Regions from separate parts of the Peptacetobacter sp. AB800 genome, predicted to be linked through region 2. Evidence: riboswitches for the same ligand, from Rfam matches in the RefSeq annotation. Region 2 holds a riboswitch; the other holds the start of a gene.
What was found. Region 2 has a riboswitch for thiamine pyrophosphate ahead of thiC (phosphomethylpyrimidine synthase ThiC). Riboswitches for the same ligand answer to the same signal wherever they lie in the genome.

Region 1: it holds a riboswitch for thiamine pyrophosphate, as region 2 does, so the genes downstream of both, thiM (hydroxyethylthiazole kinase) here and thiC (phosphomethylpyrimidine synthase ThiC) in region 2, are expected to answer to the same signal.

Annotation. Positions count from the first base shown of each region.
Region 1 is NZ_JBLOUI010000032.1:3,801-14,679, forward strand. It holds tRNA gene ACK2WN_RS09115 (tRNA-Arg) at 307-383, shown strand; gene ACK2WN_RS09120 (folate family ECF transporter S component) at 471-986, shown strand; gene ACK2WN_RS09125 (CPBP family intramembrane glutamic endopeptidase) at 1,259-2,107, shown strand; gene ACK2WN_RS09130 (PadR family transcriptional regulator) at 2,416-2,694, shown strand; gene ACK2WN_RS09135 (hypothetical protein) at 2,690-2,857, shown strand; gene ACK2WN_RS09140 (hypothetical protein) at 2,841-3,209, shown strand; gene ACK2WN_RS09145 (haloacid dehalogenase-like hydrolase) at 3,279-4,208, opposite strand; gene thiD (bifunctional hydroxymethylpyrimidine kinase/phosphomethylpyrimidine kinase) at 4,389-5,180, opposite strand; gene thiE (thiamine phosphate synthase) at 5,208-5,858, opposite strand; gene thiM (hydroxyethylthiazole kinase) at 5,836-6,657, opposite strand; TPP riboswitch at 6,733-6,832, opposite strand; tRNA gene ACK2WN_RS09165 (tRNA-Arg) at 7,006-7,079, shown strand; gene ACK2WN_RS09170 (O-acetyl-ADP-ribose deacetylase) at 7,375-7,896, opposite strand; gene ACK2WN_RS09175 (DUF4275 family protein) at 7,969-8,616, opposite strand; gene ACK2WN_RS09180 (patatin-like phospholipase family protein) at 8,932-9,780, shown strand; gene ACK2WN_RS09185 (hypothetical protein) at 9,960-10,793, opposite strand.
Region 2 is NZ_JBLOUI010000027.1:24,397-35,275, forward strand. It holds gene ACK2WN_RS08460 (leucine-rich repeat protein) at 1-1,124, opposite strand, end outside; gene ACK2WN_RS08465 (hypothetical protein) at 1,093-1,293, opposite strand; gene ACK2WN_RS08470 (arsenate reductase family protein) at 1,575-1,931, opposite strand; gene ACK2WN_RS08475 (thiamine phosphate synthase) at 2,111-2,743, opposite strand; gene thiH (2-iminoacetate synthase ThiH) at 2,749-3,876, opposite strand; gene ACK2WN_RS08485 (thiazole synthase) at 3,910-4,692, opposite strand; gene thiF (sulfur carrier protein ThiS adenylyltransferase ThiF) at 4,754-5,548, opposite strand; gene thiS (sulfur carrier protein ThiS) at 5,554-5,748, opposite strand; gene thiC (phosphomethylpyrimidine synthase ThiC) at 5,799-7,106, opposite strand; TPP riboswitch at 7,268-7,381, opposite strand; gene ACK2WN_RS08505 (alanine/glycine:cation symporter family protein) at 7,559-9,001, opposite strand; gene ACK2WN_RS08510 (SLC13 family permease) at 9,469-10,734, shown strand; gene ACK2WN_RS08515 (hypothetical protein) at 10,809-10,879, shown strand, end outside.

The DNA.
Region 1 (10,879 bases), on a different contig from region 2:
TCAAAGCCAAACTACTATTGCGACTAAGATACTGTTAACAGATAGGTTTTAAATTTTTAATACTTTGCAACGGATAACTATCCATTGCACATCACTCTCCTTTTCCAATTTAAAATATCTATCCATTAAATAGAATACATTTTATTTGACAGAAAATCAAGGAAATTTGTTCAAATGACTGAGAATTTTTACATTGTAATATGAAAAGAAAAGAGTAAAAAATAATTGACATAGTAGGCGATATGAATTATCATAATATATGTGTTTGAAATATACTTTTTCTTAAAAAGTATATTTTATTAATATGTGCCTGTAGTTCAATTGGTAGAATGTCAGACTCCGACTCTGAAGGTCTGCGGGTTCGAGTCCCGTCGGGTACACCATTTATTAGGAAGTCCTGCAAATTTTGTGGGACTTCTTGTTTTTTAAACAGAAAATTTAATAAAAGAAAACTTAGGAGGTTATTTTTAATGAATAAAATTACGACTAAAGACTTAGTTATGATGTCGCTTTTAGTTGCGATAACGATAATTTTATCGAGATTCCTATCAATATCTACTCCAATAATAAAGATAGGATTTAGCTTTGTTCCACTAACAATAGCGGGGATATTATACGGACCTAAATATACGATGATTATAGCTGTAATAGCCGATTTAATAGGAGTAACACTTATAACAGGAGATTTCTTCCCAGGATTTACAGTTACAACAGCGTTAGTTGGTCTACTTTACGGAAAATTCCTTTACAATAAACCAAAAGCTATGAGAAATATAATAATATGTACAATTTTAGTTAATTTAGTGGAATTAATTCTAAACACAGGTAATATATACCTACTTAGCGGATACGGATTTATGGCGACATTACCAACAAGAGCTTTTAAAGCAGCTTTAATGGTGCCAATAAAAGCATTTGTTATATACAATGTTTCATATCCTATAGTTAGCATGAAAAATATGGCGATGAATAGAAGAGCGGTTTAAAATTCGTTTGATTTTGTAAATATAAATAAAATCAAAGATTTGAAATTTATCTTTAAATGTATTAATATATAGTATAGTTGTGAGTGTAAGGAGATTACTTTTAACTTTTATGTAAATTTTAAATCTAAAAATTTTTATAAAATATTTAGAAAATAAAAATTGATTATGATTAAAATTTCATAAATCTTTAGAAATAATATCAATTTAATTTAATAATTGGGTGTTAATATTATAATTAAGTAAAACGAATCAGATAGACGGGAGGTTTTTTCATGAATAATGTAGAAAAGAAACAAATATCTGTATTTTTCGGAATAGCACTTATGTTTATGATAGCTCTTTCAATTATGTATTATCAAGATAGAAATCCGGATTTATTATTGTATATGATCTTTTCACCAGCGTTGGCTGCATTGATAACTAGAATGATTTGCAGAGAAGGTCTTAGAAATATGTTCTTGAAGATAAACATCAAGAGGAATAAAAAGACTTACATAAAAACATTACTTTTTACTCCTTTCATAATATACTTTGGAGCAGTTATAAACTATATAATATTCCATTCAGGGGTTAAATTATTGGGGATGGTGACAGTTTACAATCTTCAGTATACAAGTATGTTTGAATATTTGAAGAGTGTTACATATGAGGTTTCAAATTTAGCGATAATCTTCCCAATCTATGGTATAATTCAGAGTTTTTGTGAAGAGTTTGCTTGGAGAGGTTATCTTCTTCCAAGAATGTGCAAGATTATGAAACCAGATAAGGCAGCTGTACTTAATGGATTTTTATGGGGAGTATGGCAGTTGCCGATAATTATGATTTTATATATGAAAGTAGCGGAGAATCCGTTAAATGGAGCAGTGATGCTTTTAATTATGAGTACATCAGTAGGAGTTATTCAGTCATATTTACTTTATAAGACAGAGTCGCTTTGGTGTCCGGTGTTATTCAATTTATCGTTGAATATTATAAATATATATAATCCAGCTTCTATTTTTGTTAATGTTGCAGCTGGGAATTCAATAAGTCATGTTCTTCCTGGTGTTGTGGGAATGGCAGGACTTGTAATAGCAGGAATGTTATGCTATAGAGAAAGTAAAAGAGTATATGTTAATTAATTTGCTATCTTTATAAAGAGTGGATAAATCAAAATTTCCGTTTCTATGTTATATGGGAAGTATTGAACTTATAGACAAACTACTCTCCAGCTTCGACGGGTGTTGAAGGAAGAGTTTTGTTGTAAATAAAATACGCGTCTGCAGATTGTCGAGGGCGTTTTGTCTATAAGCTTCAATACTATAACATATAAATAGTTTCGGAAAGTTTTGATTTAATCCACTCTTTTTAAGTTAGTAAACTTGTTTTGTGTAGGAGAAGTATAGATGATTGGTTTTAAGCGAATGATAAGAAAATATAATTATTATGTATGGATAGGGGAAGAGGGTATTCCTCTATTTTTTTATATATACGATTAAGTTTTAATATTAAATTTATTTTTCAAGAAAGGCTAGAATCTAAGAATATCGTTGAATCATATTGGAGTGATGAGCATACTTCAGGTGGAAAGAGAAAGTATTATCATATTACAGATGAAGGACGTGAATTTTTAAAAATAAAAAAAGAAGAATGGCAGTTTATTAAAAAAGTAATGGATCAGTTTTTAGAGGAGGTCGCACTTAGTCGAATCAGCACAAGAATATATTAATCAAGGCTTAAGCGAGGAGGAAGCTTGTAAAAAAGCTATAGAAAATTTTGACGGTGGGGAAGAAATGCAAAATGAGTTAAACAAAGTTATAAAAAAGCTTTCATCTTCATTAGATAGATATAATAATTTTAGCAAAAAAATACGATATGACAGAGGTCGATGAGTATAAAGACGAATTAGAAAAATTATTGAATGAGGAAAAATATAGTCCAATCAAAGCATTTAGATTATACGTTGTCGATATGGAAGATGGAAATACAAGTACAAGCTCTAAGGGATTAAATTCAGATACAGTTTATGAAAAAGAGTTAAAGGTTGAAGACGAAAGAGCAAATACATCATACTTAGGATACAACGGAAAAGATTTCTTAGACAAAAATGGAAACATAGTAAATCCAGATATATTCTCTGAGTACTTCTTCTACAATGAATCAAATATTTTATCTAAAGTATTGGTAGTAGTTGGAGCTGTGTTATTAATTGGATACTTTATAATTAGAAGCAAAGAAAAATAAATAATCATACATGAAAAAAGGGACTTTTTAGTCCCTTTTTCTATATGTATCGTTTAAACTAGATTAAATCTATCTTTTTATAGATGCCGCGATTCTATGATAAGTATGTCTTACCCCTCTTATCACTTTACCGTATTCAAGTATATTTTCTGGAAGAGCCATTCCCATATATCCTGAATCTCCTAAGTGGTGTAGATCTGTTCCAGCCATTTTACACATAAGTGCGATTTCTCTAATAGTTGAAACATCTGCACCTTCCTGAGAAGTACCTATTGAAGTAAGAGTTAATTTTCCAAGCTCGTGTGCATAAGAAACAAGTCCTCTTATATATTCCATAGTTATTCCAGGAACTGAACCCGGTGCAGGCATTAGTATAATATCTGCTCCTGCTTCAGAGAATTCTTTAACATCGTTTCTAGTTATTATTTTTTCACCAGCTTCACCAAGTATACCAGCTGCGTGCATTTTACCAGCTATTAAAACAACGCTATCTCCAAGTTCTTTTCTGTAAAGTTTTAGAGTATCTGTTATAGATTTATTTGTAACACCTATACCAGGGTTTCCAGTAAGTACTATGAAGTCAGCACCCATTTCAACTGCTTTTTTAGCGTTTTCTAAAGTACCTACACGTCCTGAAGATAATCCAGCCCATTCATCAGTTTCAACAGTACTAGCAACACCTTCTTCAAGTGGTTCAAGGTTTAAACCAACTGGTCTACCTGTAAGTTCTTTGATTTTTCTTATGTAATCTTCTGGTTTAACATCAGCAGGAAGTCCATGCATAACAGGGTTGTTTACATCAAATATGTTTAGAAGTATTATATCAGCTCCCATTGATGCAGCAAATTCTGCGTTTGTTACATCGCCAAGCATCTGAGGAACAGCACCTATAGTTTCGCAAACTACTATTCTTCCTTCACTGGCTGCTATTGATTCGATAAGTTCTGATTTTGTCATTTTTTCAAAATCAGATGCGTTACAGTTTAAAAATCTTTTCATTTTGTTTTTTCCTTTCTTTTAATCTTTTTTAATTTTTGTGTGTAAAAATAAATAGCTACTAAAAACTTTTAAACTTTCCACAAAAAAGAGAATAAGATTTGTTTCTATTTATATTAAAAGAAAATAGGTATAAGTGGTTTGTTTTTAAGATTTAAAGTAGCCATTCATAATATAATTATACTAATATTTACCGTTAATTGCAAATGCGTGATTCATTGGTCCACTACCTTTTCCAAGGTCTAGCATTGCAGCTAAAGCACCAGAAATATAAGCCTTTGCAGATTCAACAGATTCATCCAAATTCATTCCTTTTGCTAGGTTTGCAGCTATTGCACTAGAAAGTGTGCAGCCTGTTCCATGAGTGTTTGGGTTGTCGATTCTTTTTCCGCTGAACCATTTAAATTCTCCGTCAGAGTATAATAAGTCGTTTGCATCATTTATACTGTGACCTCCTTTTAAAAGGACTGCGGCATTGTATTTTTTACCGATTATTTCTGCAGCTTTCGTCATATCATCTGCTGAATTGATTTTGATGTTTGATAGTATCTCAGCTTCTGATATGTTTGGTGTAAGAAGCGTTGCAAGAGGGAATAAAACTTCCTCAAGTGTAGAAATTGCATCGTCTTGAAGTAGTTTTGAGCCACTTGTAGATACCATAACTGGATCTATTACAATATTTTTTGCTTCGTATTTTTTTAATCCTTCTGCTATTGCTTTTATAATCGGAGCAGAGGATACCATTCCTATTTTTACAGCATCTGGGTAAATGTCTGTGAATACTGCATCTAATTGCTGAGTGACAAATTCTGGAGAGGATTCAAATACTCCAAATACTCCAGTTGTGTTTTGTGCAGTTAAAGCTGTGATTACAGATTCTGCAAATACGCCGTTTGTAGTCATAGTTTTAATATCAGCTTGAATGCCTGCACCACCGCTACAATCACTTCCTGCTATTGTTAAAGCAACTTTCATAACCATTCCTCCTTAAAAAGATAAGATTTATAATTCTTCAGTTAGTTCTTTAAGTTTTTTAGTGGCAGCAGTTATATCGTCACTTGCAAATATTGCACTTATAACAGAAACACCATCTATTCCACTGCCTTTTAGTTTTAATAAATTATCTGAATTTATTCCACCTATTGCAACTACTGGGATTGATACAGTTTTACATATTTCTTTTAATGTTTCAAATGTTACGCTGTCAGCATCTCCTTTAGTAGAAGTAGGGAAGACTGACCCAACACCAAGATAGTCAGCTCCATCTCTTTCTGCTTTTAAAGCTTCCTCAACTGTAGATGCAGATACACCTAAAATTGCATTTTCTCCAAGCATATCTCTAACTTTTTTAGCGTCCATATCTTCCTGTCCAACATGAACACCGTCAGCTTTTATTTCAGCTGCGATATTTATATTATCATTTACGATAAATGGTATTTTAAATTCTTTGCAAAGAGCCTGAATTTCCTTTGCTTCTTCTAAAAATTCATCTTCTGGAAGATTTTTTTCTCTTATTTGAAGTATAGTAGCTCCACCTTCAAGACATTCTCTTACCTGTTCAGCAAGAGTTCTTCCGTTTAGCCAATGTCTGTCAGTTATAGCGTATAACTGTAAATCTTTTCCATTTATATTACTTGCTTTCAAATTTAGCACCTTCTTCCAATGTTTTAGCATCCATATTGTAAATTGCATCAATTATTCTGTTTCTGTATGTAGAGTTTCCGTCAGTTTTTTCCATATTAGACCAACCAATTTCTCCAGAAAGTCCCATATCTATTACAGCAGCTGCAGTTGCTTCAAGCATATTGTCCTGATTTGCAGCGATAAATGAGGCAATTAGTCCAGAAAGTTGGCATCCAGTTCCAGTTATTTTTCCCATTTCAGCTCTACCATTTCTGATTACAAAGCATCTTTCAGCATCGGCAACTAAGTCTATAGCACCAGTTATTGCAATTATACTACCTGTTTCTTTTGCAAATGATTTTGCAAATTTCACCATAGAGTCAAGATTTTCTTCAGTAACTGCATCGCCAACAGCCGCGTCGACACCTTTTCCAGCACCGATACCAGTAGCTAAGAATTTTATTTCTGAAACATTTCCTCTTATTACAGAGAATTTCACATTTTCAAGTAATTCTTTAGCAGTTTTATTTCTTAAATTACTTGCACCTACACCAACAGGATCTAGCACAGTTGGATGATTTAATTCGTTTGCTTTTTTACCAGCTAATATCATAGAAGGGATTGTGTTTCTATTAAGTGTACCGATATTGATGTTTAAAGCAGTACACACAGAAGTTATATCCTCAACTTCCTCAGAATCGTCAGCCATGATAGGGCTTGCACCACAAGCTAATATTATATTTGCAACATCGTTTACAGTAACATAATTAGTGATGTTGTGGATAAGTGGTGATATTTCTCTTACATTTTCGATAGTTGATTTTAACATTTTAATTCCCCCAGTCTTTTTAGTATTGAGAGAGATTTTAAAAATAAAAAAACACGAAACCAACAAAGGCTCGTGTTTGATATCTTATCTTCTCCCTACGTTGGCATTATCCAAATCAGGTTAAGGGTCTAGGTTTTACCTACTCTCAGCCGAAAAAGCTCCCCTGCTTGATTTTAAATTATTTTAAAAATTCAACTAATTAAATGATAGCATAGATAATAGTTTTTTTCAATTGTGTAGAAGTTTTGATGTTGGAAAATGAATGAAAGGGTTGGAAATTTTTTTGAAAAGTAATATTTTTAGTGATATAATATTTAATATGTTATTAGTTATATACGATTTAAATATGTCTCTGTAGCTCAGCAGGATAGAGCACCGCTCTCCTAAAGCGGGTGTCGCAGGTTCAATTCCTGTCAGGGACACTTTGAATAATTGAGGATGCCAATGGATTTTTCTAATGGCATCTCTTTTTTTACTCAAAATTATATCATTCTCACCTCCTGGCTTCGACGGCTCACACTTTTAGAGTAACACATTTCAAAGTTGTGAGCCGTCTGCAGATAGTCGAGTTCGAATTGATATAATTCCGAGTAAAAGAGATGACGTTAGAAAAAATCCATTTGGCATCCATCATTTTATTCTGACGTTTGTAATGGTTTGTTGTTCATAGTTTATTCTCCAATTCTGTTTATATATTTTATGTTTATTTATATCTATTTATTTATGTTTTATTTTATCTATTGCGTTGTCATAAGCTTGTTTTGTTCTTTCATCAAATAGTACAAATCTTATGCAATCAAATTCGTTTGGATGCTCCATATAGAAATCATTTACTGTTTTTACTGCTATTTCTGCAGCTTGTTCTAATGGATAGCTGTATATTCCAGTTGATATTGATGGAAATGCAATTGTGCGAATTTTGTTTTGTAGCGCTACTTTCATAGAGTTTTTGTACGCATTTTCAAGAAGTTGTGGCTCACCAGAGTTCCCACCTCTGTATATTGGTCCAACTGTGTGAATTATGTATTTGCAAGGTAGTTTGTATGCGGATGTTATTTTTGCTTCCCCTGTTTCACATCCGTTTAGCGTTCTACATTCTGCTAGAAGTTCTCGTCCTGCTGCACGATGTATTGCCCCGTCTACACCGCCACCACCTAGAAGGCTGTTGTTTGCTGCATTTACGATTGCTTCTACGTCTGTTTGTTTTGTGATATCTCCAAGTACTGTTTCTATTTTCATATTAAATTCCTCCTAAGAAAAATTTATTTATAATAGGCGAATTACCTTTTTGCTATAATTTAGTATCTAAAATTATTTAGCCTTGTAGAAGTATGGTCCAAGTTCTTCTTCGTGAGGTACTACATAAGTCCAACTGTTTAGTGGATCAAAGAAATAGAAGTCTGATGAATTTAACTCGCTTTTTCCATATAATTCATCTATGTCTTTTGCAGTAATTAGGTTTGCGTTTCCAATTATGTAAGCTTCATCTGCATATTCAAAGAATAGGTAAAGCTCGTGTTTTTCTTCCTTATCAAAAGCTGCTCTGGCTTCGTCACCTGTAAGAGCAGGAAGAAGTTCAAAGCTGAATAAATGCCATTTGAACTGGTCAGAGTAGTCCTCTTTATTTTCTTTATCCTCTTCAGAAACTAACTCATCAAACTGTTTATCCCACTGCTCAGCGATTGGCTTTTTAGGTACATGTAAGAATAGAACACCTTTGTCTATTAAGTTTTGAAGTTTTTCAGTTTCTTCTTCGCTTAAGCTTTCAACATCTGCAGCCGGGTTTTTAGCGAATTTTTTTGCTATAAAGACATCACTTATAAAACTAAACACTATATATACAATAGTTACGAATAAAAGAATTTGTATATTCCAGTTTAGTTTTAGGAAGTAGCTGACAAGAGATAGTATTGCGAAAAATACGACACCACTTACTAAATATTTTGAGTATCTTTTCATAAAATTATTCCTCCTAAATTTGTATAATAAATGAAATTAAACTGATTTATATAAATCATTTGTTTATATAAATCAGTTATTTCTATATATTATAATACTTTATTTATTAGGAAGACAATATTAATCAAGCTCTTTAAGAGATTCTTCTATGAAAGAGTTGGCAATAGAAATATAAACGTATTAACATTATATAGTATTTGTTCAAAAAATTCTTGAATATTTATGGAATTAAGAATAAATTAGTTATTAAATTTGACTTATATTAAAAAGAGTGGTATATTTCAAAATCATGAATAGTTTTTAGGGGGTGGATGTATGAAAACAGGATTATTATTAGAAGGTGGAGCGATGCGTGGTTTGTACACTGCAGGTGTTCTTGATGTGTTTATGGAAAATAACATAAAAATCGATGGGATAATAGGTGTTTCTGCTGGGGCATTGTTTGGAATGAACTACAAATCAAAGCAGCATGGTAGAGTGTTGAGATATAATAAAAATTATGCAACAAGCAAGGAATACATGGGATTTCATTCGTGGATAACTACGGGAAATGTTATGAACAAGGAATTTTGTTTTAACAAGCTTGTCAATGAATTAGATCCAGTTGATTTTGATACATATAAAAATAGCGACGAGGAATTTTATGCAACTGTGACAAATATCGAAACTGGAAAGCCAGAGTATATTAAGCTGGATGATTTTAGAGATGAGGATCAGATTGAATATTTAAGAGCTTCTGGTTCTATGCCATTTTTATCAACTCCAGTTTGCGTGAAGGGTAAGAGCTATTTAGATGGTGGAATTTCTGATAGTATCCCAATAGATAAAATTATGAGCATGGGCTACGATAGAGTGATTGTAGTGCTTACAAGACCTGAAGATTATAGAAAGAAAAAATCAAACGAACTTATGCCTAAGCTTTTCTATCACAAGTATCCTAATTTGGTTTCTACAATAAACAATAGATATAAGGTGTACAATGAAGAGCTTGAAAGGGTAAATGAACTTGAAAGAGAAAAGAAGATTTTTGTACTAAGACCTTCAAGACTTGTCGATATTAAGAGAATTGAAAAAGATTTGGATAAAATTCAAGAGATGTACGATTTAGGTAGAGAAGATGCAAGTAACAAACTTTTATCTTTAAAAGAATATTTAAGCCTTTAAATTAGCAAGTCGTGAACGTCGTGCAAACAAGTAAATAAACTGAGGACAAGATGTATAACTGCTCAAAAGCGACAATACTGCAAGCGCCCCACAACTGCTAAATGTGTTACTCTAACAGGGTGGGGCGCTGAAGCCTGGAGCACAGAGCAGTTATACTCTTGTCCTTTTTATATACTTTTTTAATATCCATGGTCTACATGTTTCCATTTTCCACCATTTTTTCTAACCAAAATCCAGTTCCAATCAGTGTATGTACTATTAGGATTTAGAGAGCCATCTCCACCAGACTCATCAACATCAAAAGTCGATACCAACACAATTACCTCATCAGCATTGTATCTAGCAGTGAATTCTTGGTGATCTTCAGATACCTTATCTCCTGCATAGTGGATTTCTTTAAGAGTGCAGCCCTTCCAATCTTTTTCGAATTCTTTCTTTATAACGTCGATAGCTGAGTTGATTTCCTCTTGAGAGTATAACCGTATTGTATCTCCATTTTTATCAATAGGATAGATTGCAAAAACACCTTCTAGTTTTGCTGGATATGATTTTGCAATACTTCCGTTATATACAACACTTATCTTATCTCCTTCTTTGACATCTGGGACATCAATCTTTGAAATTACATCTTTAGAAACGAAAGCCATATCCATTGAATTTATAGCTTCATCACCTTTGTATGGATCTACTAAGATATAATTGTCCTCAAAACCTAAAACAGTTGCCATAAATTGAGGGTTTCCTTTAGGAATTTCAGTAGATTTATCCTTTGAAGATAGAGTTGAAATTATATTAAAAGCAGTTATTGCAGCTATGAAAATAGCTACTCCTAAGAAGATATAGCTATCTCTTTTAGATCCTTTGTCATAACATTCCTTAGACCAAACTAAAAACGTTAATATCATAGATACGAACATCAAAGGAAGTGATATATCGTAAGACAGTATTTTTGCTAATCCTAGAGAAGCAAACACAACGGTTAATATAGAAAAGATTAATCTTAATTTTCTCATATCAAATACTCCTTTTTTCTTTATTATACAATCTAAAACAATAGATAACAATATTAAGTTGAGTTAAAAATGCTTATTTTCTAAAA
Region 2 (10,879 bases):
CCTTCAACTAATTTTTTAGAACCATCTGTATTTTCGACATATTTAGGAATTGCTATTGTTTTAGTTTTTTCTAGTTTTTCTTTTCCTGAGTCAGTTAGTCCTGTTATACCAAAGTACTGCCCATCAGTTGCTGTGTATGCACATTCTCCAGAAGTAAAGTCTTTTGATGTCCATTTTATATCTGATTTTTTTAGATTTAAAGTAACTTTTATTTTGTATTTATTCTTTATTTTATTGAAGTCCTCATGATTAGGTAAATCTATAAATTTTCCTTCTATAATTATTGTTTCTTCACCATCTTTTAAATTGCTTAAATCCCATTCTATTCCTTCATTTTCTTCTATTGGCATATTATCTTGAGCTACTAATAACTTTACTCTATTTTTTAATATTTGTTTTATTTCATCCTCATTATAGGAATTTACATCTATTTCACCAAGATTTAAGTTAATAGTTTTTTCAGATGCATTTCTTGTTGGAATAACTATTGTTACTTCTCTATTATATGGAATATTTAACAATTCACATTCAAGAAAAGTGTTTTCATATATCAACAATTTCTTTCCTTCTTTAGATATTGTATATTCTCTCAAACCAGTACAATATTGAAATACATTATTTCCCACATATTCTAAATTAGGTCCAAAGTTTATTTTTCCAGGAAGGTTTTGATTTTGTTCTTTTCTACTAGCAGAAAAAGCTCCTTGCTCTATTCTTTTTAATGAATTAGGTAATTCTATATTCTTTAATGTAGGAATTTTGGCAAATGCATTTCTTCCTATTTCTTCTAATCCTTCATTAAATTTAACTTCTGCTAATTTTGTTCCAGAAAAAGCAGCCATACCTATACTTTTTATTGTTGAGCTAAACTCTACATTTTTTAAATTACCACAATTTGCAAATGCAGATGCTCCTACATTCTCTAAACCTTCATTTAATATAACTTTTTTAATAGTTGTATTCTTTATAAAAGCATTTTTCCCTATCGAAGTAACTGTCACACCATCTATTTGTTCAGGAATAATAATGACCTCTGTATCTGTTCCTAAATACTTACTAATCGTTCCTGTCTCTTTATCAAACTCAAACTGATCAGATGGAGTTGGTGTTGTTACCCCCCCCATTTTGATTAGAATCTATATTTTCTACTTCTGTTCCAGTCGTATTTCCAGACACAACCTCATTTTGTTCAATTGAAGATTCTAAACCTTCAACATCAGCAAACACATCCACATGACTCATAGAAAGTCCTAATGCTACAGCCAATGCTATTGATAATGATTTCTTAAACATTAAAACACCCCCATATTATAAATTAAAATAAATCGTGTCAATTCGAGTATATCATATAAAATATTACTTAAGTTTATATTACGCTATACTATTTATATATATACATATAGATAAAATCTATATTTTTTTATTAGATTATAGAAAAAGTATAGTTATTAAACTATTTTTGTATCTTTCTTCTTATTTATTAGACAATTTTATAATTTACTGCATAAAAATACCCTAGCTTATTGGAATTTCTCCAATAAGCTAGGGTAATCTATTTTCATGTGGGGCATTTTTTATTCGCTAAGTAATGCTTTCTGCCAGTCTGCTTCCTTAAATCCTATAAGAACTGCTTCTCCTGCATCAAATATAGGTCTTTTTATAAGCATCCCATCAGAAGCTAGTATATCAAGAAGTTTGTCATCTGATTCAACCTTTACAACGTCTTTTAAATTAAGTTCTCTATACTTTTTACCACTAGTATTGAAGAATTTTTTAATTTCAAGACCACTTCTTTTATACATTTCCTCTAATTCTTCTCTTGTAGGTGGTTCTTTTACAACATCCACCTCTTCAAATTCTATTCCATTTTCTGATAGCCAAGCCTTGGCTTTTCTAACTGTAGATCATCTATTATATCCGTATAATTTCATAACATTTCCTCCAAATAAACAATTTCATTATTTATATAATCTATACATACCCTATTGTACTATAGATTAAACAAATACAAAATAATTAATATTTAATAATTATCTATATGTTTAAATGTTATTAATCATATCTCTTCTTTTAAAGAAATTTTTTACTCATTTAATTTATTCTCAAAATCTTATTTACAATTTATAAGCTCTTCCATAGTCATTTTTACATCGTTGCTTTTCATAATCAAAGACATAACTGCAATATCATCGCAGTATTTTAGTGTTTCTGCTGCATTTGAAGAATCTATTCCTCCGAGTGCTACAACCTTGACTTTTGTTAATTCTCCGCCCATTTTCAAAAGTTCAAGTCCCCTTGGTTTTAACCCTTCTTTGCATTTTGTTTCATATATATGTGAAAGTGTAATATATGAAACTTTTACACCATATTTACTGCAAAGTTCTTCCATTTCAGCTACTTCGTCCGCACTATGTAGAGAAAGTCCTATCTGTTTTTCAATCTTAAAATTATACCTCTCTTCTAACTTCTCTTTAAATAGCCAAAATGGAAGGTGTATTCCATCGCAGTCGGTGTCTTCATAAGCTTTGAACTTACTGTTTATTATAATAGATGTTTTTTTTCTTACATCAACTGGAAGAGATTGAGATATTTTTTCATAAATACAAATTACCTCTTCATCAGTTAAATCTTTTTCTCTGATAATTATATTATCTACTCCATTTATACAAGCTTCTTTGATTCTATCAAAGTACTCTTGCTCGCTGCATAGAGTCCTATTTGTAATTAAATACAAATTTATCACTACCTTTATTTCTGGCTTCTAGCTGTATAATCAAATCTTTCCCAGTCTTTGAATACATGCTGATAGCCAATTTCTTTTAACATTGCTGTAACTTCAGGCACTTCGCAGTCGTGATTTGGTTCAAACTGCGCTGTATCGTGTTCATTCTGAGAATGTCCACCTACATCAGTAGACACACCTGCACTTAGTTTAGTTACACCAAATGGTATTATATGTTTTCTTGTTTCTAAGTTTTCTCTAGTAGATACGTTTAATCCTGCATGAGGGTCAAATAATCTCATAACTAACATAGCCTGAACCATATTAGTATCAGTTACTTCCATTATTCCTTCAAAGCATCCTTTGAAAGGTCTTATTCTAGGTGCAGAATAAGATAATTCAATATATGGATAATGATCTTTTAAATATTCTCCATGAAGTATAGTAAAGAATGCATCTGTTCTCCATTTATAAAGTCCTAAAAGTGCTCCTAAAGTAAGGGTTCTCATACCTGCTTTTGCCCCTCTTTCAGGTGCATCTAATCTCCATTTGTAGTTGGCTTTTGGTCCTTTTATATGTACTTTTTTGTACATTTCTTCATTATATGTTTCCTGATATACAGTAAGACCTTCTGCTCCATTTTCTACTAAATGTTTGTATCCTTCAACACTCATAGGATATACTTCTATCCCTATTGAAGGGAAGTATTTAGTAGCTAAGTTTACAGCCTCTCCTATATATTCAATGCTAGACATTTTTTCGCTTTCTCCAGTAAGTATTAATATATGTTTAAATCCCTGTTCAGCTATTGCCTGACATTCTTTATCTATTTCTTCCATGTTTAATTTTTTTCTCTTGATTCCACTGTGGCAATTGTATCCGCAGTATACACAGTGGTTTTCACAGTAGTTTGCTATATACATAGGAGTATATAAAGTTAATGCTCTACCAAAATTCTGTATACTTATTCTATGTGCTTTCTGAGCCATAGCTTCTAAGTGTTTTTCTGCTGTTGGAGATAATAAGTTTAGAACATCTTTATGGTCTAATTTATCCTTTTCTAAACTTCTTAAAACATCATAGTCTGTTACATTTTCCCAATATTTATCAAAATCAAAGTCCTTATACTGTTCTATTACTTCATAGAAACTCATTTCTTATCGCCTGCTTTCTTATTCTTAATTTCCCTATTTATTTAAGTTTCCTAAAAATCCTGTTAATGGTGATGATGCATTAGCATATTCTGAAACTGCACCTGTTTTAGCTAAGTATGCAGCTCTTCCTCCCTCAACTGCTAATTTAAATGCTTTTGCCATTTCAACTGGATCTCCTGCAGATGCTATAGCAGTATTTACTAAAACTGCATCAGCTCCCATTTCCATAGCTTCCATAGCCTGAGATGGTTTACCTATACCAGCATCTACTATTATTGGTATATCTAATTCTTCTATCATTATTCTTATCATTTCTTTCATCTGAAGACCTCTGTTAGATCCTATAGGAGCTCCAAGTGGCATAACAGCTGCTGCACCTGCTTCTATTAATCTTCTTCCTGCATAAAGGTCTGGAGTCATGTATGGTAATACAACAAATCCTTCATCAGCTAAAACTTTAGTAGCTTTTATTGTTTCTTCGTTGTCTGGAAGTAAGTATCTCATATCTGATATAACTTCTATTTTTATAAAATCTCCACATCCCATTTTTCTAGAAATTCTAGCTATTCTTATCGCTTCTTCTGCATTTGTAGCTCCTGAAGTATTTGGAAGTATTGTCATATCTTTAGGTATGTAAGTAAGTATATTTTCTTCTTTGTTTCTTTCGTCTAAGTCTACTCTTCTAAGAGCCATTGTTATTATTTCACTTCCACTAGCTTCTATAACTTTTGGAAGCATATCATTTGAGCCGTATTTTCCTGTTCCTATTAGAAGTCTGCTATCAAATTCATGTCCTTTTAATACTAATTTATCCATTTTTTATTCCCCCTATTTTTAGATTACTTTCAATAATCTTTTTTATAATAAAATAATAAAATTATTCGCCATCTACTAGTATCTGTACTACTTTATTTGCCATGTGATTTGCACAAATCGAAACTCTAGGAGCCATTAATCCATCTCCTTCTTTAGCTTCATTTACAAAATCTCCACAAATATAAAACTTATCTCTTATTTTTTTAGTCTGTATTATGTTTGAATCATAGTATCCAGCCATTCCTGAAGAAGCAACTAGATACTTATCTCTCATGTGTATCAATACATAATTGCTTATTTCTGCCTTGCAATTTGGATTGTCAAAGGCCTCTACAATAATATCTGCTTCAGAAAATAACTCCATATTTTCCTTGCTTATTTTTTCATTTACCAAAGTTATATCTACAAAAGGATTTATTCTTTCAATATTTTCTTTTGTAGCCTCAGTTTTGAGTTTGCCAATATCATTTATGAAATAATTCTGTCTATTTAGGTTTGAAGGCTCTACAACATCAAAGTCTGCAAGTATTAATTTTCCTACTCCAATTCTTGCAAGGGAACTGGCTATATTAGAGCCAAGTCCCCCTAATCCAAGAATTGCAACCCTTCCTTTTTTCAAAGCCTGATGAACATTTGGCGTATGTCTAGCAGTTAAAAGAGCTTCAAATTCTTCAAGAGTAGGTTTCTTACCTTTTTGAATAAGTACTACTCTATCATTCTCTTTTAATACCTTATCCTCTATTGGGAATCCATTTACAATTATTACATCACAAAGTTTGTTGTATTCATTTTTTAATTCTTTGGCAGTTATACCTTCTTTAGCAGATATTTTCTTTTCATTTAGAAAAATATCCATTATTTTTAACCGCCTCCAACGAAAGCTATTAATTCCACCATAGCTTCTTTATCTGGTATATAAGTATCGTATTCAGATTCGTCTACTATTTTCATATCTATCTCAACAACTACTCTGTTTCTGTCTATTTTGTAGTTTTCTAGTATCTGAGAAACAGTAGTACCTTCTGGAAACTGTACTTCTTTTCCATTAACTTTCATATATTGCACCTCCATTTCGTTGCAATATTTTATTTATATAAATTTATATCTTAGTCAAATACTAAATCCACTTCTTCACCGTTGAATATTTTATTAACTGTTCTAAGTGCACACATTTTTCCGCACATAGTACAACTATCTTCGTGTTCTGGTTTAGAAGAATCTCTGTATTTTCTTGGTTTTTCTGGATCTAATGCTAATTCGAACATTGTAGCCCAGTCTAATTCTGCTCTGGCTTTAGACATAGCATTATCCCATTCTCTAGCACCTTTTATTCCTTTTGCTATATCTCCTGCATGTGCAGCAATTTTTGTTGCAACTATACCTTCTTTCATATCATTTAAATCAGGTAATCTTAAGTGTTCTGCTGGAGTAACGTAGCATAAGAAGTCTACACCTTTAGATGCTGCAAGTGCTCCACCTATTGCACTAGTTATGTGGTCGTATCCTGGAGCAACATCTGTTACTAGAGGTCCAAGTACATAGAATGGAGCTTCATGACATAATTTTTTTTCTAACATTACGTTAGCTTCTATTTCGTTTATTGCCATGTGTCCTGGTCCTTCTATCATAACCTGTACATTTCTCTCCCAAGCTCTCTTAGTAAGTTCACCTAAGTTTATAAGTTCCTGTATCTGAGCATAGTCAGTAGCATCTGCTATAGAACCTGGTCTACAAGCATCTCCTAAGCTTAGAGTAACATCGTATTTTTCGCATATATCAAGTATTTTATCGAAGTTAGTTAACATAGGGTTTTCTTTATTATTCATATACATCCATCCAAATAATAAAGAACCTCCTCTTGATACTATATGAGTTAATCTCTTATCTTTAGCTATTCTATCTCCTATTTCTTTAGTAAGACCTGCGTGTATTGTCATAAAGTCTACACCGTCTTTTGCATGCTGTTCTATAACCTGTAAGAACTGCTCTTCTGTTATTTTTACTAATGCAGTTTCTGTAAATCCAACAGCATCATACATAGGAACAGAACCTATCATTGCTGGAGATATTTCTACTACTTTTTCTCTGAATTCTCTTGTTTTACCATAGTTACTAAGATCCATTATAGCTTCTGCTTTCATTTCTATAGCAGTTTTAACTTTTTCTAATTCCCGGTCTATATCTTTACAGTCTCTTGATATACCAAGGTTTACGTTTATTTTAGTTTTTAACCCTTTACCTATACCTTCTGGGCTAAGTGATTTATGGTTTTTGTTGGCTGGGATAACAACTTTCCCCTGAGCAATTAATTCTCTTAATTCCTCTACGTCCATCATTTCTTTATCGGCAACTATTTCCATTTCTTTAGTTATTATTCCTTTTTTAGCTGCGTCAAGCTGTGTAGTGTAAGTCATACAAATACCTCCATTTTTTATATTGAAAGCAATTTTTGCCCTCTTTTCGTTATTTTTTGCAAATAAAAAAGTGCTTCCCTTACTTAGGAAAGCACTTTCATCTTCTCTGTTATACTAGTTTTGTACTTTTTATTCGTTGTACTCAAACTTTTACTTTATTGAAAATTTTCTACTAGCTTCCCTTCGCAAGCATTATCTTGATCAGGTGTTTAGGGTTTGTAAGTTTTTGGCTTTCTCTCTCAGCTGACCTTATTTCAGCGCCCCTAGCATCGATATTATGTTTTTAACACTTCACTTAATAAATTGTGAATACTTTTCCATTTGATTTGAGTATATCATAACAATTTGAATTGTTCAAACATTTTATTTTTTGATTTATAAAACTTTACTATAAAATACTCAAAATCTATTCATAAAAAATATCAAATCTTTAGCTTTAATTTAAGTATCTATTAATTAGCTTTGTCTTCTTTATGCCAGTATTCAACATTTTCTAATCCTTCTATTCCATCAACAAAGAATTCTGGATCTTTTATACCAGCTTTTTTCTGTCTAGTATAGTCTTCTAAAGCTATATATGCATATTTTCCTAATTTAGCGATAACTATCATGTTGATGATTGCCATAAATGCCATGAATAAGTCAGCTAAATCCCAAACAACCTGAAGTTTTGCTATTGATCCGAAGAATACCATACCACAAACTAAAACTCTGTATACATTTAAAGCTCCTTTGCTTTCAGTTACGAACTGTATATTAGATTCTCCGTAGTAGTAGTTACCAACTATTGAACTGAATGCAAATAAGAATATACATACTGCTAAGAATATTCCACCTACTGGTCCTATATGAGCAGTAAGAGCTTCCTGAGCTAAAGCTATACCTTCATTTCCACTTGTTGCATATCCATTGTAAAGTAATACCATAAATGCTGTACAAGAACATATTATTATAGTATCTGTAAATACACCTAATGTCTGGATTAATCCCTGTTTAACTGGATGAGAAACTTCTGCTGTTGCAGCTGCATTAGGAGCAGAACCCATACCTGCTTCATTAGAGAATAGACCTCTCTTAACACCAGTTAAAAGAACTGTCATAAATCCTGCACTTGTTCCAGCTATCATCTGTCTTGGTTTGAAAGCATCTGCAACTATTGTAGCTATAAGTTCTGGGAATTTTCCTATGTTTAAAACAACTATTCCTATAGCAACTAATATATACATACCAGCAAATACTGGAACTATTACTTCTGAAACTTTAGCAACTCTGTGTACTCCACCGAATATTACAAGTGCTGTAAGAACTGCTAAAACTATACCTATTACCATATATTCAACATGGAATACATTGTTAAAAGCTAATGATAAAGTATTTGACTGAACAGAGTTAAATACGAATCCGTAAGTTATACTTATTAATATTGTGAATATTATTCCTAACCATCTCATGTTAAGCCCCTGTTCAATGTAGTAAGCTGGACCACCTTTGTAAGCTGTTCCATTTTTAACTTTGTATATCTGAGCTAATGTACTTTCAACGAAACTTGATGCAGATCCTATTAACGCCATTATCCACATCCAGAATATTGCACCTGGCCCACCACCTGCTATTGCAAGTGCTATACCAGCTATATTACCAGTACCAACTCTTGATGATGTACTTATACAGAATGCCTGGAATGAAGATATCTTTCCTTCTTTCTTAGCATTTTTGTTAGCATTACCATCTGTTAATAGTTTAAACATTTCTTTGAAATATCTAAACTGCACGAATTTTGTTCTAAAAGTAAAGTAAATTCCTAAAACTACAAGCATTATTATTAAAACATAAGACCATAAATAGTTATTAAGAACTCCTACCATAGAGTATAAAGAATCAAATATCGCCTGCATAAACTACCTCCCCTTATAATACTTTAAATTTATTCTATTATTAAAATTTTATTTCTTCATTCAATTTTAAAATAATTGAAAGATATTTATTTTAATTATTCATTTATTATGATTATAAACAAAATTTACACAATTTACAACACTTTTTTGAAATTTTAACTCTATTTTTATTCAATTATCTAATTAACAAGTAAATTGCATTTTTATATATTTATTATTCAATTATGATAACGTTATTTCTTTACTTAATAAAGTTTTAACAGGAAATTGCTTTCTTTGTTTAAAAAATATTTATCTATAAAAACTATTGAATTATCATTTGAAAAGTACTATGATAGATTCTGTTCTTGCGTAAGTTTTAAACAATAACTTTAAATGTAAATAGTTAACCCAATCTATACTATTTACTAAGAAAATTAATTTTTTAATTAGCATTAAAAAAAATAGTTTACACAGGAGGATTTATTATGAATTTTCAGCAGATAATTTCAATCCTTATCTTTGTATGTGTAATGGCAGCAATAATATCAGAAAAAGTAAATAGAACAGTAGCAGCTCTATCTGGAGCTATATTAATGGTATTAACTGGTATTCTTACATTAGATAAAGGACTTGAACACGTTGATTTCAACACTATAGGTGTTCTTATCGGTATGATGCTTTTCGTATCTGTTATTAAAAACTCTGGATTATTCGAGTATATAGCAATATGGACAGCAAAAAAAACAAAGGGTGATCCTTGGAAGATAATGATTTATTTCATGATAGTTACAGCAGTTCTATCAGCGGTATTAGACAACGTTACAACAGTATTACTTATTGGACCTATGACAATAGTTGTAACTCAGCTATTAGGAGTAAATCCTGTACCTTTCTTAATGACACAGATATTAGCTTCTAATATGGGTGGTACTTCAACTCTTATAGGGGACCCACCAAACATCATGATTGGTAGTGCAGCAGGTCTTAGTTTCGTAGATTTCTTAACACACTTAGGACCTGTAGTTATAGTTATACTAGCAGTTACTATAATCTGCTTTAAATTTATTTACGGAAATAAGCTTGTAGTAGATGAGGCAGCAAAAGAAACTATAATGAATCTTGATGAGAAAAAATCAATTCAGGATAGAGTTCTTCTTAAAAAGAGTATCGTTATGATAATATTCACATTAGTTGGATTTGTTTTCCATTCTAATTTAGGAATAGAATCTTGTGTTGTAGCTATTACAAGTGCAGTTATAATGCTTTTAATCGGTAAACAGGATGTAGATGAAATATTTGCAAGTATAGAATGGTCTACTATCTTCTTCTTCGTAGGTTTATTTATAGTAGTTGGAGGTCTTGTTGAGTCAGGAGTAATAGGATCTTTAGCAGAATTAATAATAAATGCTACAGAAGGACACATAGTAGCTACTACAATGATAATACTATGGTTATCAGCTATAATTTCAGCATTCCTTGATAATATACCTTTCGTTGCAACACTTATACCACTTATTTTAACAATGCAGGCTAACGGAATAGATGTAACACCATTATGGTGGGCTACTTCTCTTGGTGCTTGTCTTGGTGGTAATGGATCACTTATCGGTGCATCTGCCAACGTTGTATTAGCGGGAGTTAGTGAAAAACACGGTCATCCTATAACTTTTGGATACTTCTTAAAGATAGGATTCCCTTTAATGATATTATCAGTAATTATATCAACTGCATACCTACTTATAGTTTTCTAGTAATAGATAGTATTTTATTATTGTGAAAATCTTAATTGTTGTTATATAATATTATTAAAGGAGTAGTGATTTATATGGATTTAAATACTTTTGAAGCTGATTCAATTGAGCTTCTACTTAGACAGCTTGGAGCAACAGAAATTAA